2 regions of the Vibrio aerogenes genome follow, and region 1 is predicted to be linked to the other one. Evidence: riboswitches for the same ligand, from Rfam matches in the RefSeq annotation. Region 1 holds a riboswitch; the other holds the start of a gene.
What was found. Region 1 has a riboswitch for thiamine pyrophosphate ahead of thiD (bifunctional hydroxymethylpyrimidine kinase/phosphomethylpyrimidine kinase). Riboswitches for the same ligand answer to the same signal wherever they lie in the genome.
Positions count from the first base shown of each region.

Region 1 (5,730 bases):
TGACTGGTTGAGCCAGAGCTTGATGAGCCGCTGCTGGTCGAGCCTGAATGTGAAGATGAGGAACTGCTGCCAGAGTTGCTGCCGGATGAGTCTGTGTCAGATGTGTCTGAAGCATCACCGGCGTCAGATTGATCGGTGCCCTGATCTTGTGACGTTGAGTCTGAGTTGTCTGATGTATCTTCTGAATCCGTTGTACCGGATTGATCGGTGTCTTGATCTTGTGTTGCTGAATCAGATGAGTCTGATGAATCATTCACAGCATCATCGCTGTCAGCGATACCATTGCCGTCACTGTCAACGTCTGCCTGACCTGATGTATTCATCACAATCGCATCCAGTTCAGAATCATCAGCATGTTTGGCAATTTCGTTTTTGATAGCCGTACTCATTTCTTCCGCATTATTCAAAAACTCATCTGTTTTCTCTGAATCACTTAAAATGGTTTGAAGTGCTTCAGTCGACTCTGGCATTGATCCGGTAGAGACAAGACTTCTGGCTGCAAAAGCTGATTTATTATCGGCTTGTTGAATGTAGTCTGACAAAATTTGGGCAGGGTCGATACCAAGGTTGGAAGCTAAAGTATTGACTGCCTCTTCGGTTGAATTACTTTTGCCTGCTGCGAGGTTCAGCTGAACTACGGTTGTCAGAGGTGAAATATAGGGTGTACCGGCAGGCGCAGATAACACGTAATCAACGGCGACTGCTTGCCCGAGATCTTCGTCAACCGTTTGTCCTTTGATTGACTGAACCATCAAAGAATAATTTTCAGGATGTTCCACGCCATTGACGTTTATTTCAGCCTGACCGTTGTTCCCGGTAATTGCTGATGGCTCATCTGCATCAAACTGATAGTTGCCGTTCACATCAAGCCAGACACGGGCGCCATTTAAGTAACCGTCTATCGCGGTGACTTTATAAATATTATCTATACCTGAACTATCTGTATTTCCCTTATTATCATCGCTGCCACAGCCGACGAGAAGTGTACTCAAAGAAAATCCAATAGCTAAATTTAATAGTTTTATTTTCATATTTTTTATTTCATTAAGTTAATTGTGTGGTCGGTTTACCGCGGCTGATAATAAATTAATTAATTGTATCTTTTAACTATATCAATAGGGAAAAATAAGAAATAAAACAATATTCTCAATTATGAAACACAAAATTGAATAATAAATAAACAAATTCAATCTATTACTTATTTGATATTTTTATCAATAATAACAATGGTTTTTTGGGTGAGTCTATTGCATGAATTGGTTTATATAAGTGTTTTATTTCATAATATGTTCATTTTCATAACAGAATTTTATGAGGTACTTTTAAAATGAACGGGCGAATATTTAATCCCATCAACAGGTCATTGATTTTCATTTTTAACAGGATTGTTTTTGTTTAAATATATTAGAGCGTATTTATCTTTCATAGCCTAACCTGTAGTCGCCTGAAAATGTCTCAGTCAAGGCGCGAAAAGTGTCGTTTAGTTATTCTAAATGAGCTTTGAGCAACACAGAGTGAGCAATTTTCAGGCACTACCCGAAGGGCTGGGGCCATTTTTTACTCTGACCGCGTTGGCAAATGTTAAATATAGATTGCTATTATTTAAATTTACCGCCTTGCCAGAGTAAAAAATAGCCTCCAGCAGGAACGGCGATGAAAGATAAACACGCTCTAGGGTGTGATTGAACATGAGTTGAGTGATCAATAGAAAATAAATGTGATTGATATATAAAGAGCGCAGTTTTTATGGTCTGTTTGATTTGGGGCAGCTCAAGCTTTATTTGTTTTATTCAGGGCGGCTCAAGCATCACTCACTCGCAACATAATAGTTCTATACATATATACCCATATATGGGATATGCTGCGAATGAGTGCCTTGTTTCAAATTTCCCAATGTCCGGCAAAGAAATGATGTACCGGGCCGTGTCCCCGGCCGGTTTTTAATTCATCGGCATGTTGCAGGGCTTTGCTGATATAACGTTTTGCACGCCGGACGGCTTCGGGAAGTGAATCGCCCTGAGCCAGATAACTGGCAATGGCGGAAGAGAGTGTGCAGCCGGTGCCGTGCGTGTTCCGGGTTTGCACTCTGACACCGGAAAGGAGGCGGCTTTCTTCCGGCAGAATCAGCAGGTCGCTGCTCTCGTTGTCCTTTGTCAGATGTCCGCCTTTGAGTAATACCGCACCGGCACCTAACGTGCGTAATTTTCCGGCCAGTGCGTTCATTTCATGCAGGTTTTTGGGTTGTTGCGTTTGAAGCAGTGCTGCCGCTTCCGGCAGATTAGGTGTGATTACATCCGCCAGCGGCAACAGCTCTTGTTTCAGCGTGGTGACGGCATTCTGCGCCAGCAGTGGATCTCCGCTGGTTGCAACCATCACCGGATCAATCACAAGATAGGGCGGGCGATATTGTTTCAGCTTTGCTGCCACTGTCCGGATCACCGCGGCATCGGCCAGCATACCGGTTTTAACCGCGATGATATTCAGGTCGCTGAATACCGCATCCAGCTGCTGCGCAATAAATTCAGGCGGAACCGGGCTGACGCCGCTCACACCACAGGTGTTTTGTGCGGTCAGTGCGGTAATCACAGAGCAGGCATAGCTGCCGGTGGCTGAGATGGTTTTAATATCAGCCTGAATACCGGCACCGCCGCTACTGTCAGAACCGGCGATAGTTAAAACGATAGGTGGATGATTTGTTTGAGTGACTGTCATTATCTGTTCCCATTTAATCGACGGTATACGCAGGGACAGAGTGAGTCTGTTATCGGAAGTCCGGACAATTTACCCGGCAGAACAGGCATGACACTAGTTCCCTACGTCAGTATTAACTGAATCAGGTTCAACGGGTCCCACCGACGTGGTCTCAGCCCTCTGGTTCAACAGAATTTGGGCTCCCCGACTAATTATGATAACTTTGAATATCAAAGCGATTCTGCTGAGTGTACCAGACCGTTTTCCGGTTGCCTATTCCCGGCTATTATTCCCGTCTGTTAAAGCCTGTTTGCAACGCATCCATCTCAGTTATCGTTGTGTTTGCTATGACAGGGGCGTCAGCAATAACATGACTGACAGTGTCATCAGGAGGATAGCAACCAGCGCATCAAGAATACGCCATGCCACCGGGCTGCGAAACACGGGTAACAGCAGTTTAGAACCATAGCCTAATGAAATAAACCAGACAATACTGGCCAGTATGGCACCAAGGCCAAACCCCCATTGAGCGAAGCCGCTGTAACTACTTGAAAGACTGCCAATCATGATCATGGTGTCGAGGTAAACATGTGGATTAAGGAATGTATACCCGAGACAGGCAAAAAGCACCTGATTCCGGTTCACCGTCAGTTCTGAAGCGGGCGTTAGTCCGCTGGTCCCTTTCCAGGCACGAACGGCTGAATGGAAGGCATTCACACCAAGAAATGCAGCACCACCAAACCGGAAAATATCCAGTACGACCGGCCATTGCTGAACGATAAAGCCGATGCCGGCGACCCCACAACTGATGAGCAGGATATCGGCGAAGATACAGGTGGCGACAATCAGGCCAACATGTTGGCACTGTAATCCCTGACGCAGGACGAAAGCATTTTGGGAACCGATACTGACGATCAATCCTGCGCCGGTTCCGAATCCGGCGATAACAGAAGCAAAAAGCATAATAACTCTTAAATGTTTTGAAGATGATTGGGACGGATTATCTTTCAGTCGCTATCATTAGAAAAACGATATAATCTTAACTTGATTAAGATAATCTTAATCACAGTGAACAGCCCCTAAAGATTGAACATGGAACGGCAGGTTGAAAATGAATTTTGTTTCCCCCCAGATCGTGGCCTTTATTACTGTGATTGAAGAGTGCAGTTTTGAAGCGGCAGCGAGGCGCCTTTCAGTGACACCGTCAGCGATTTCTCAGCGAATCAGAACACTGGAAGATCGTATCGGACAATTATTGGTTGTCCGGCAGACACCGTGCAGGCCCACGCCAGCAGGTCAGCAGTTATTGACCAAAGTGAAGCCGATGTTGTTGCTGGAAGCTGAAGCGATGGCTGAATTTCATCTCACAGAAGACCATCAGGCGTCATCTGATCCATTTGCTATTGCCGTCAATGAAGATTCGCTGTCGACCTGGATGATTGCAGCCTTTGCCAGATTACAACATGAGTATGGTTATCTGTTTGATATCCGGATTGATGATCAAGACTTTACGCTTGACCATTTGCGTGATGGTTCTGTCATGGGAGCAATTACTTCAGAAGCGGTGCCTCTGCAGGGGTGCGTTGTGCACAGCCTCGGAAATATCCGGTATTGTGCCATCGCCTCTCCGGCGTTTGCTGAACGTTATTTTAGTCATGGTCTGAATGCAGAAAGTTTTGCACGGGCACCGGTGCTTGTTTATAACCGGAAAGACCCGTTACAAAACCGGTTTATTCATGCAGTCACGGGACAGTCAACAGAGCCGCGGACGGTTCAGTATCTGCCTGATTCCGCTGGTCTGGTTGATGCGGCTGCCCGGCATATGGGCTGGTGCCTTGCTGCTGAAGGGCTGATCACCGAAGCTCTGGCAACAGGCCGGATTGTGAACATTGCACCGGAGCAGTGGCTGGATGGACCGCTGTACTGGCAGCATGCTTCAATTCGTTCGGGAGTGCTGTCTCAGATCACTGATATTTTTTATGCAGAATCTGCCGCAACACTGCACCGGTAAATCAGGAAAGTAAATAGCGACTACAGGTTAGAGTGTGAAAGATAAACACGCTCTAATCCTGTTATTCTTGCAAGCACCCATTTAATATATATCTTGGTGACTTCAGGATGCATGTTCAGTTTATCCGCAACACGACGGATCGCTCGGCATTTGAATGATGTCACAACCCCACAATATGAAGATGGTATTGTCATTCTGAGCCGGGCTGATGCGGCGTTGCTGGTCAGGAAAATAAATGGAGGCGAATATTGAATCAACCCATTGTATTGCTCCGGGGTTTATTCCGTTCTCAGTTTCACTGGGGCATTTTCCCACAGATATTACAGGATTTGTATCCGGAGCGGTCTGTCGTTTGTCTGGATATTCCCGGTGCCGGTAAACGACACAATGAAATCTCGCCTTCATCGGTCCGGGGAATGGTCGAAAGCCTGCGGGCTGATTTTAACGGGGCTGTAAAACTGGATATTATCGCGGTTTCTATGGGGGGGATGATTGCGCTGAAATGGGCAGAACTGTATCCCGATCAGGTGGCTTCTGTCATCTGTATTAATACGACTGCGGCGGGGTTCAGCCCATTCTGGCAACGCTTGCTGCCCGACAATTATATTCGTCTGATTGTTGCCCTGTTTTCCGGAACATATCAGCGGGAATCTGTGATTTTCAGGCTGGTGTCTAACCAGCCATCTGATGACCGGCTGATAGAGCAATGGGTCGCCACTGACAAACAATATCCGATGCGGAGGATGAATTTTTTCCGCCAGTTGTACGCGGCTGCGACGTTTGAAGTCTCCCGGCCGGCTTGTCCGTTGTTGTTCATTTCTTCAGCGCAGGATCGTCTGGTTTGTCCGGAAGCGACACAAGCAATTGCACATGCATGGCGTGAACGTTTGATCATCAATGAGCAGGATGGCCACGATATACCGCTGGATAATCCGCAATGGCTGTGCCGGCATGTCAGCCCGTGGTTACATAGCGGCTTTGTTTCTCCTGAACCAAAGCGCGACCGGTCCTGACGGTTTTCTTTTTCG
Region 1 is NZ_AP024862.1:1,067,072-1,072,801, reverse strand. Features, by position in the region: gene OCV29_RS22270 (hypothetical protein) at 1-1,031, opposite strand, end outside; gene thiD (bifunctional hydroxymethylpyrimidine kinase/phosphomethylpyrimidine kinase) at 1,882-2,712, opposite strand; TPP riboswitch at 2,794-2,908, opposite strand; gene OCV29_RS22260 (LysE/ArgO family amino acid transporter) at 3,037-3,654, opposite strand; gene OCV29_RS22255 (LysR family transcriptional regulator ArgP) at 3,803-4,702, shown strand; gene OCV29_RS22250 (hypothetical protein) at 4,814-4,954, shown strand; gene OCV29_RS22245 (alpha/beta fold hydrolase) at 4,951-5,715, shown strand.

Region 2 (5,730 bases), on a different replicon from region 1:
CCCTTTGTCAGTGACCAGACGTTCAGCCTGATCAACGGTGATGCCATTCCCACGGGCCCAGCCTTGTGCAGCTTTCGTTGGGTTGCCATCTGCATCAAAAGCAACGGAGATTGCTGGTCCGCGCTTTTCTGCCACCTTATCCTGTTGGCTTTCAGCCAGTGCGCTGACTTTTAACGCAAGACGACGGGGTGTTGCAAACCATTTAATGCTGTCAAAAGCCAGCTCCGCACCTTTCAGTTCTGCTTCAAAATTGCTGGCGAATGCTTCAGCTAAAGTCCGCAGTTGTGTTGGTGGCAGCTCTTCGGTTCCCAGTTCAATTAAAAATTCTTTGCTCATCTTTTCTCCCCTTATGCTTGTTGGTCTTGCTTATTACACATAGGGAAGCCAAGTGCTTCACGTGACGCATAATATGCTTCTGCCACACCTTTGGTCAGTTCCCGGATTCGCAGGATATAACGCTGACGTTCCGTGACAGAAATGGCTTTACGCGCATCCAGCAGGTTAAATGCATGCCCGGCTTTCAAGATCCGCTCATAGGCGGGGAGAGGAAGAGGTTTTTCCAGCTCAAGTAAGTGCTTACATTCTTTTTCACACTGATCAAAGAAAGTGAACAGGAAGTCGACATCGGCATGTTCAAAGTTATATGTAGATTGTTCAACTTCATTCTGGTGGAAAATATCACCATAAGTCACTTTACCGAGTGGTCCGTCAGTCCAGATCAGGTCGTAAACAGAATCAACGCCCTGAATATACATAGCCAGACGTTCGATACCGTAGGTGATTTCGCCGGTGACCGGCTTACATTCGAGGCCACCAACTTGCTGGAAGTAAGTAAACTGAGTGACCTCCATGCCGTTTAGCCAGACTTCCCAGCCGAGACCCCAGGCACCCAGCGTTGGGTTTTCCCAGTTATCTTCAACGAAGCGAATGTCATGGACCTGCGGGTCAATTCCCAGTGCCTGCAGCGAGCCCAGATAGAGTTCCTGAATATTCTCCGGAGAAGGTTTAATGATCACCTGGAACTGATAATAGTGTTGCAGACGGTTCGGGTTTTCACCGTAACGGCCATCCGTTGGACGACGGGATGGCTGGACATAAGCGGTGGCAATTGGTTCCGGACCAAGTGCTCTCAGGCAGGTCATCGGATGCGATGTGCCAGCACCAACTTCCATATCGAGCGGTTGAACAATTGTACAGCCTTGCCGGGCCCAATAATCCTGCAGCGCGAGGATCATCCCTTGAAAGGTTTTAATGTCATATTTGTGCATAATGGGTTCGCGCGAATTTTGTGAATGAATAAAAATAACGTTGAATTATACCGGGATATTACACGATCGAGTAGTGAGAATCTTGTTTAATTGGTAGACAGTTTGTTCATATTGTCTTATTGATGGATTCGTTGTTTTTAATGTGGATTTTTGCGATTGGTTTGAACAGATCTTGTGTTTATTTCAGATAATTGATTTAATACGCACGTCTTTGGGGAGTAGCTTACCATCGCAGATGTGGCCTGAGATGGTTCGTTCGTCAACATAATCGGTTCTTCATGACCGTGGCGGGCGAGACCAGCGGATATACCATACTTTCAATTATTCTTACGTGTATATCCTTTGTCGTTTAGCAAGACCTTAGATGAATTATCGTGTAACCGGGGTAGGGCGCGATGGTTTGTCTTTGGTTTTGGAAGCACCTGCCCCTTTGAGCATGTCATGAGTATTTTCATTATTTCTGCTGTGACCGTCGCCCTTGCTGAGATTGGCGATAAGACCCAGCTTTTATCTCTTTTACTTGCCTGTCGTTACCGCAGAGCTGCACCCGTTATCTGGGCAATCTTTTTTGCCACAATTGTCAATCATACGCTCGCTGCATGGCTGGGAGTGATTGTTGCTGATTATCTTTCCCCGTCAATATTAAAGTGGGTGATTGTCGTCAGTTTTGTACTGATGGCTGGATGGGTGCTTATTCCGGATAAGCTGGATGAGGATGAGAAGTTTTCTGGTTACGGGCCATTTGTTTCTGGCTTCATTGCGTTCTTTATTGCTGAAATTGGTGATAAAACCCAGATCGCAACATCCGTCTTGTCGGCGCAATATACAGAGGGCATGGTGTTGGTGATTGCCGGGACAACGGCTGGCATGCTGATTGCGAATGTGCCTGTTGTTTTAGCCGGTAAATGTTCGGCTGAGTCGTTGCCATTATCACTGATTCGTAAGGTGACTTGCGTGGTGTTTGTTGCGCTGGCCTGTGGCGCAATTTTCTATCCTTAGCCTATTCTCATGTAGCGTTGTTGTGAATGATGGGGTGTTGTGAATATTGATTAAAGGAATGACCAGACAACGTGATATCCGACATATATCGATTGGCATTCGCATGCTACCTTGAAAGTATACAAACCTTCAGAAAGAGGATATGACTATGTTAGTTCGTTATACCGGAATGACAATCAGGAGTCAGAGTTATCTCTTTACCATTGGATTTATATTGACTCTGTTAGGCATGGCTCTGACAGATATGTGGATTCCTATGGTGATTGGTTCGATAATCATGATGGGATTAATGGTTGAGTCATGGATTCGTCTGGAGCATATCATTCCGATGCATCAGGAAATCAGAGCATTACGGAAACAGGTTGAACAGCTCAGAAAAAATGAGAAACAACATCAGGAAGAAGTGATGTAGTTTTTTAGCCGATAGTTGTTTGATCTTCGAATGAATTTTTAGAGCCTCTGAAAAGAGGCTTTTTTTATGCATTTCTTGCCGGTTCCTGTGTAAAATTGTTTCTGTTTGTTACAGAGGCTTTGTTATCTGTTTAAGCGTAATTTTAATCATCTGGTTTTATATATCTTTTGTTTTGATGGTTATTTATACAACAAAGTGACTCCTGTAACTTTTTATTTCTTTAGATAAATCAACGTCGTTATACGTAGATTTTTTCTCTTTTTTTGCCGTTTCAGGCTAAAGGATTTTATATGGGGCAGTTTGCAATTCTTGTTTATGTTGCTGTGGGTGGCGCATTTGGTGCATGTAGCAGATATTTAATTTCTGAGTTGTGTGTTTTCCTGTTCGGTAAAGGATTTCCTTATGGCACCTTAACCGTGAATGTTCTTGGTTCATTTATGATGGGATTATTAATTGCTGCACTTCAGGGTGAGTTCATTCCGGCAGAGCCATGGCGACAAATTTTTGGTCTTGGTTTTCTTGGTGCACTAACGACTTTCTCCACTTTTTCTATGGATAATGTGTTGTTAATGCAGCAGGGTGAGTTTTTTAAATTTGGTATAAATATCTGTTTGAATGTGGTTTTGAGTATTTCTGCGGCGTGGATTGGCTTTCAGTTGATGGCCCGGACTTGATTTTACTTGGTTAAGTGACATTCATTCTTTATAATGTTTTCTACTTGTCGGAGTGCCTATTGGCTGAGACCGTTTATTCGGGATCCGTTGAACCTGATCAGATTAGTATCTGCGAAGGGAACAAGAGAACATTGACTGAGAATTCATTTCTGTTGATCTCTTTCTTCGTTGTGTCACATGTTGAGTGACCTCCTTTCCTCTTGTATAGCTATTTCCGTCAAGCATTTATCTCTTTTATAACCATAATTTGAGGAAAAATGCATGTCGAGTCGCAAACAGTCCAGACTGGAAGCAAAACAGTTTTTAGAAAATATCCATTCACAACCTTATCCTAATTCATCCAAAGTCTATCTTCAGAGTACACGGACTGATGTCCGGGTCCCTGTACGTGAAATTAAACTGGCGGATTCACTGATTGGTGGCACAAAAGATCAACCTGTATACCAACCAAATGAGCCTGTTTATGTCTACGATACGTCGGGCGCTTATACAGATCCTGAGCATGAGATTGATGTATACCGGGGTTTACCACGTCTCAGAGCACCATGGATTCAGGCGCGTGGCGATACAACATTGCTCCCGGAGATGAGCTCTGATTTTGCCAAAGCGCGTCTGTCTGATCGCACACTGGATGAACTCCGCTATGAACATCTTCCTGAGATTCGTTCGGCACAGGCGGGGCGCTGTGTGACTCAGCTCCACTACGCCCGGCAGGGCATCATCACACCCGAGATGGAGTTTATCGCCCTGCGTGAGAATATGCAGCGCCAGCAAGCTTTGGAGTCTTCTGATGAACATTTGAATCATCAGCATGCCGGACAGGGCTTTGGCGCTCATTTACCAGCGCAGATTACCGCTGAATTTGTCCGCAAGGAAGTGGCAGAAGGCCGGGCGATTATTCCCTCAAATATCAACCATCCTGAATCTGAACCGATGATTATTGGCCGTAATTTTCTGGTTAAAGTGAACGCGAATATCGGTAATTCATCTGTCACCTCATCCATTGAGGAGGAGGTTGAGAAGCTGGTTTGGGCAACCCGATGGGGGGCTGATACTGTGATGGATCTGTCCACGGGCCGTAACATTCATGAAACCCGCGAATGGATTCTCAGAAACAGCCCGGTGCCGATTGGCACAGTTCCAATGTATCAGGCGCTGGAAAAGGTCAATGGCGTCGCTGAAAATCTGACGTGGGAAGTCATGCGCGATACCTTGATTGAACAGGCAGAGCAGGGTGTTGACTACTTTACGATTCATGCTGGCTTGCTACTTCGTTACGTGCCGTTAACGGCTAAACGCGTGACAGGGATTGTTTCCCGCGGTGGTTCCATTATCGCGAAATGGTGTTTGGCACATCATCAGGAAAACTTCTTGTATAGTCATTTCCGGGAGATTTGTGAGATTTGTGCGCGCTATGATGTTGCGTTGTCTTTGGGCGATGGATTACGTCCGGGATCGGTTGCTGATGCCAATGATGAAGCGCAGTTCTCAGAATTAAGAACTCTGGGGGAACTGACAAAAATTGCCTGGGAATATGATGTTCAGGTGATGATTGAAGGGCCAGGACATGTACCTATGCACATGATTCAGGAAAATATGACGGAGCAGTTAAAGCACTGCGATGAGGCACCTTTTTATACGTTGGGCCCACTGACAACGGATATTGCACCCGGATACGATCATATTACTTCTGGTATTGGTGCTGCGATGATTGGCTGGTATGGCTGTGCGATGCTTTGTTATGTCACACCGAAAGAGCATTTAGGCCTGCCAAACAAAGATGATGTGAAAACAGGCTTAATTACATATAAGCTTGCTGCTCATGCCGCGGACCTGGCTAAAGGTCACCCCGGTGCTCAGTACCGTGATAATGCGCTTTCTAAAGCGAGGTTCGAATTCCGGTGGGAAGACCAGTTTAACCTGTCTCTTGACCCGGTGACGGCCCGCGCATTTCATGATGAAACCTTGCCGCAGGAGTCAGGTAAAGTCGCGCATTTTTGCTCCATGTGTGGTCCTAAATTTTGCTCGATGAAAATTTCTCAGGAAGTTCGTGACTATGCCCGTTCTCTTCCTCAGGAACAGGTGATCGCGGTTCAGCAACCAGACAATCCCATCATTGGGATGCAGCAAAAAGCTGAGGAGTTCAGAGCGCAAGGCTCGGAGCTTTATCATGCAGCGACCTCTTTCTCTGTTCATGACCCTCTATCTGTTCACGACCCTCTATCTGTCAACGAAGAGTGAGGAGGCGTTGTGATATATCTTGAATTACCGGTGCAATATAAGCACATCGCAGAGTCTATTCCAAAAGTGTTTCAGGTCGCATTAGGTGAAGGCCTAAATGTTCCTGAATATCAATTCAGGGAAAGTGGGGAAGATT
Region 2 is NZ_AP024861.1:53,281-59,010, forward strand. Features, by position in the region: gene glyS (glycine--tRNA ligase subunit beta) at 1-336, opposite strand, end outside; gene glyQ (glycine--tRNA ligase subunit alpha) at 348-1,268, opposite strand; gene OCV29_RS00240 (TMEM165/GDT1 family protein) at 1,710-2,267, shown strand; gene OCV29_RS00245 (hypothetical protein) at 2,416-2,679, shown strand; gene crcB (fluoride efflux transporter CrcB) at 2,970-3,353, shown strand; TPP riboswitch at 3,392-3,490, shown strand; gene thiC (phosphomethylpyrimidine synthase ThiC) at 3,615-5,594, shown strand.
Region 2: linked by a shared signal. The riboswitch ahead of thiC (phosphomethylpyrimidine synthase ThiC) and the one ahead of thiD (bifunctional hydroxymethylpyrimidine kinase/phosphomethylpyrimidine kinase) in region 1 are both predicted to bind thiamine pyrophosphate.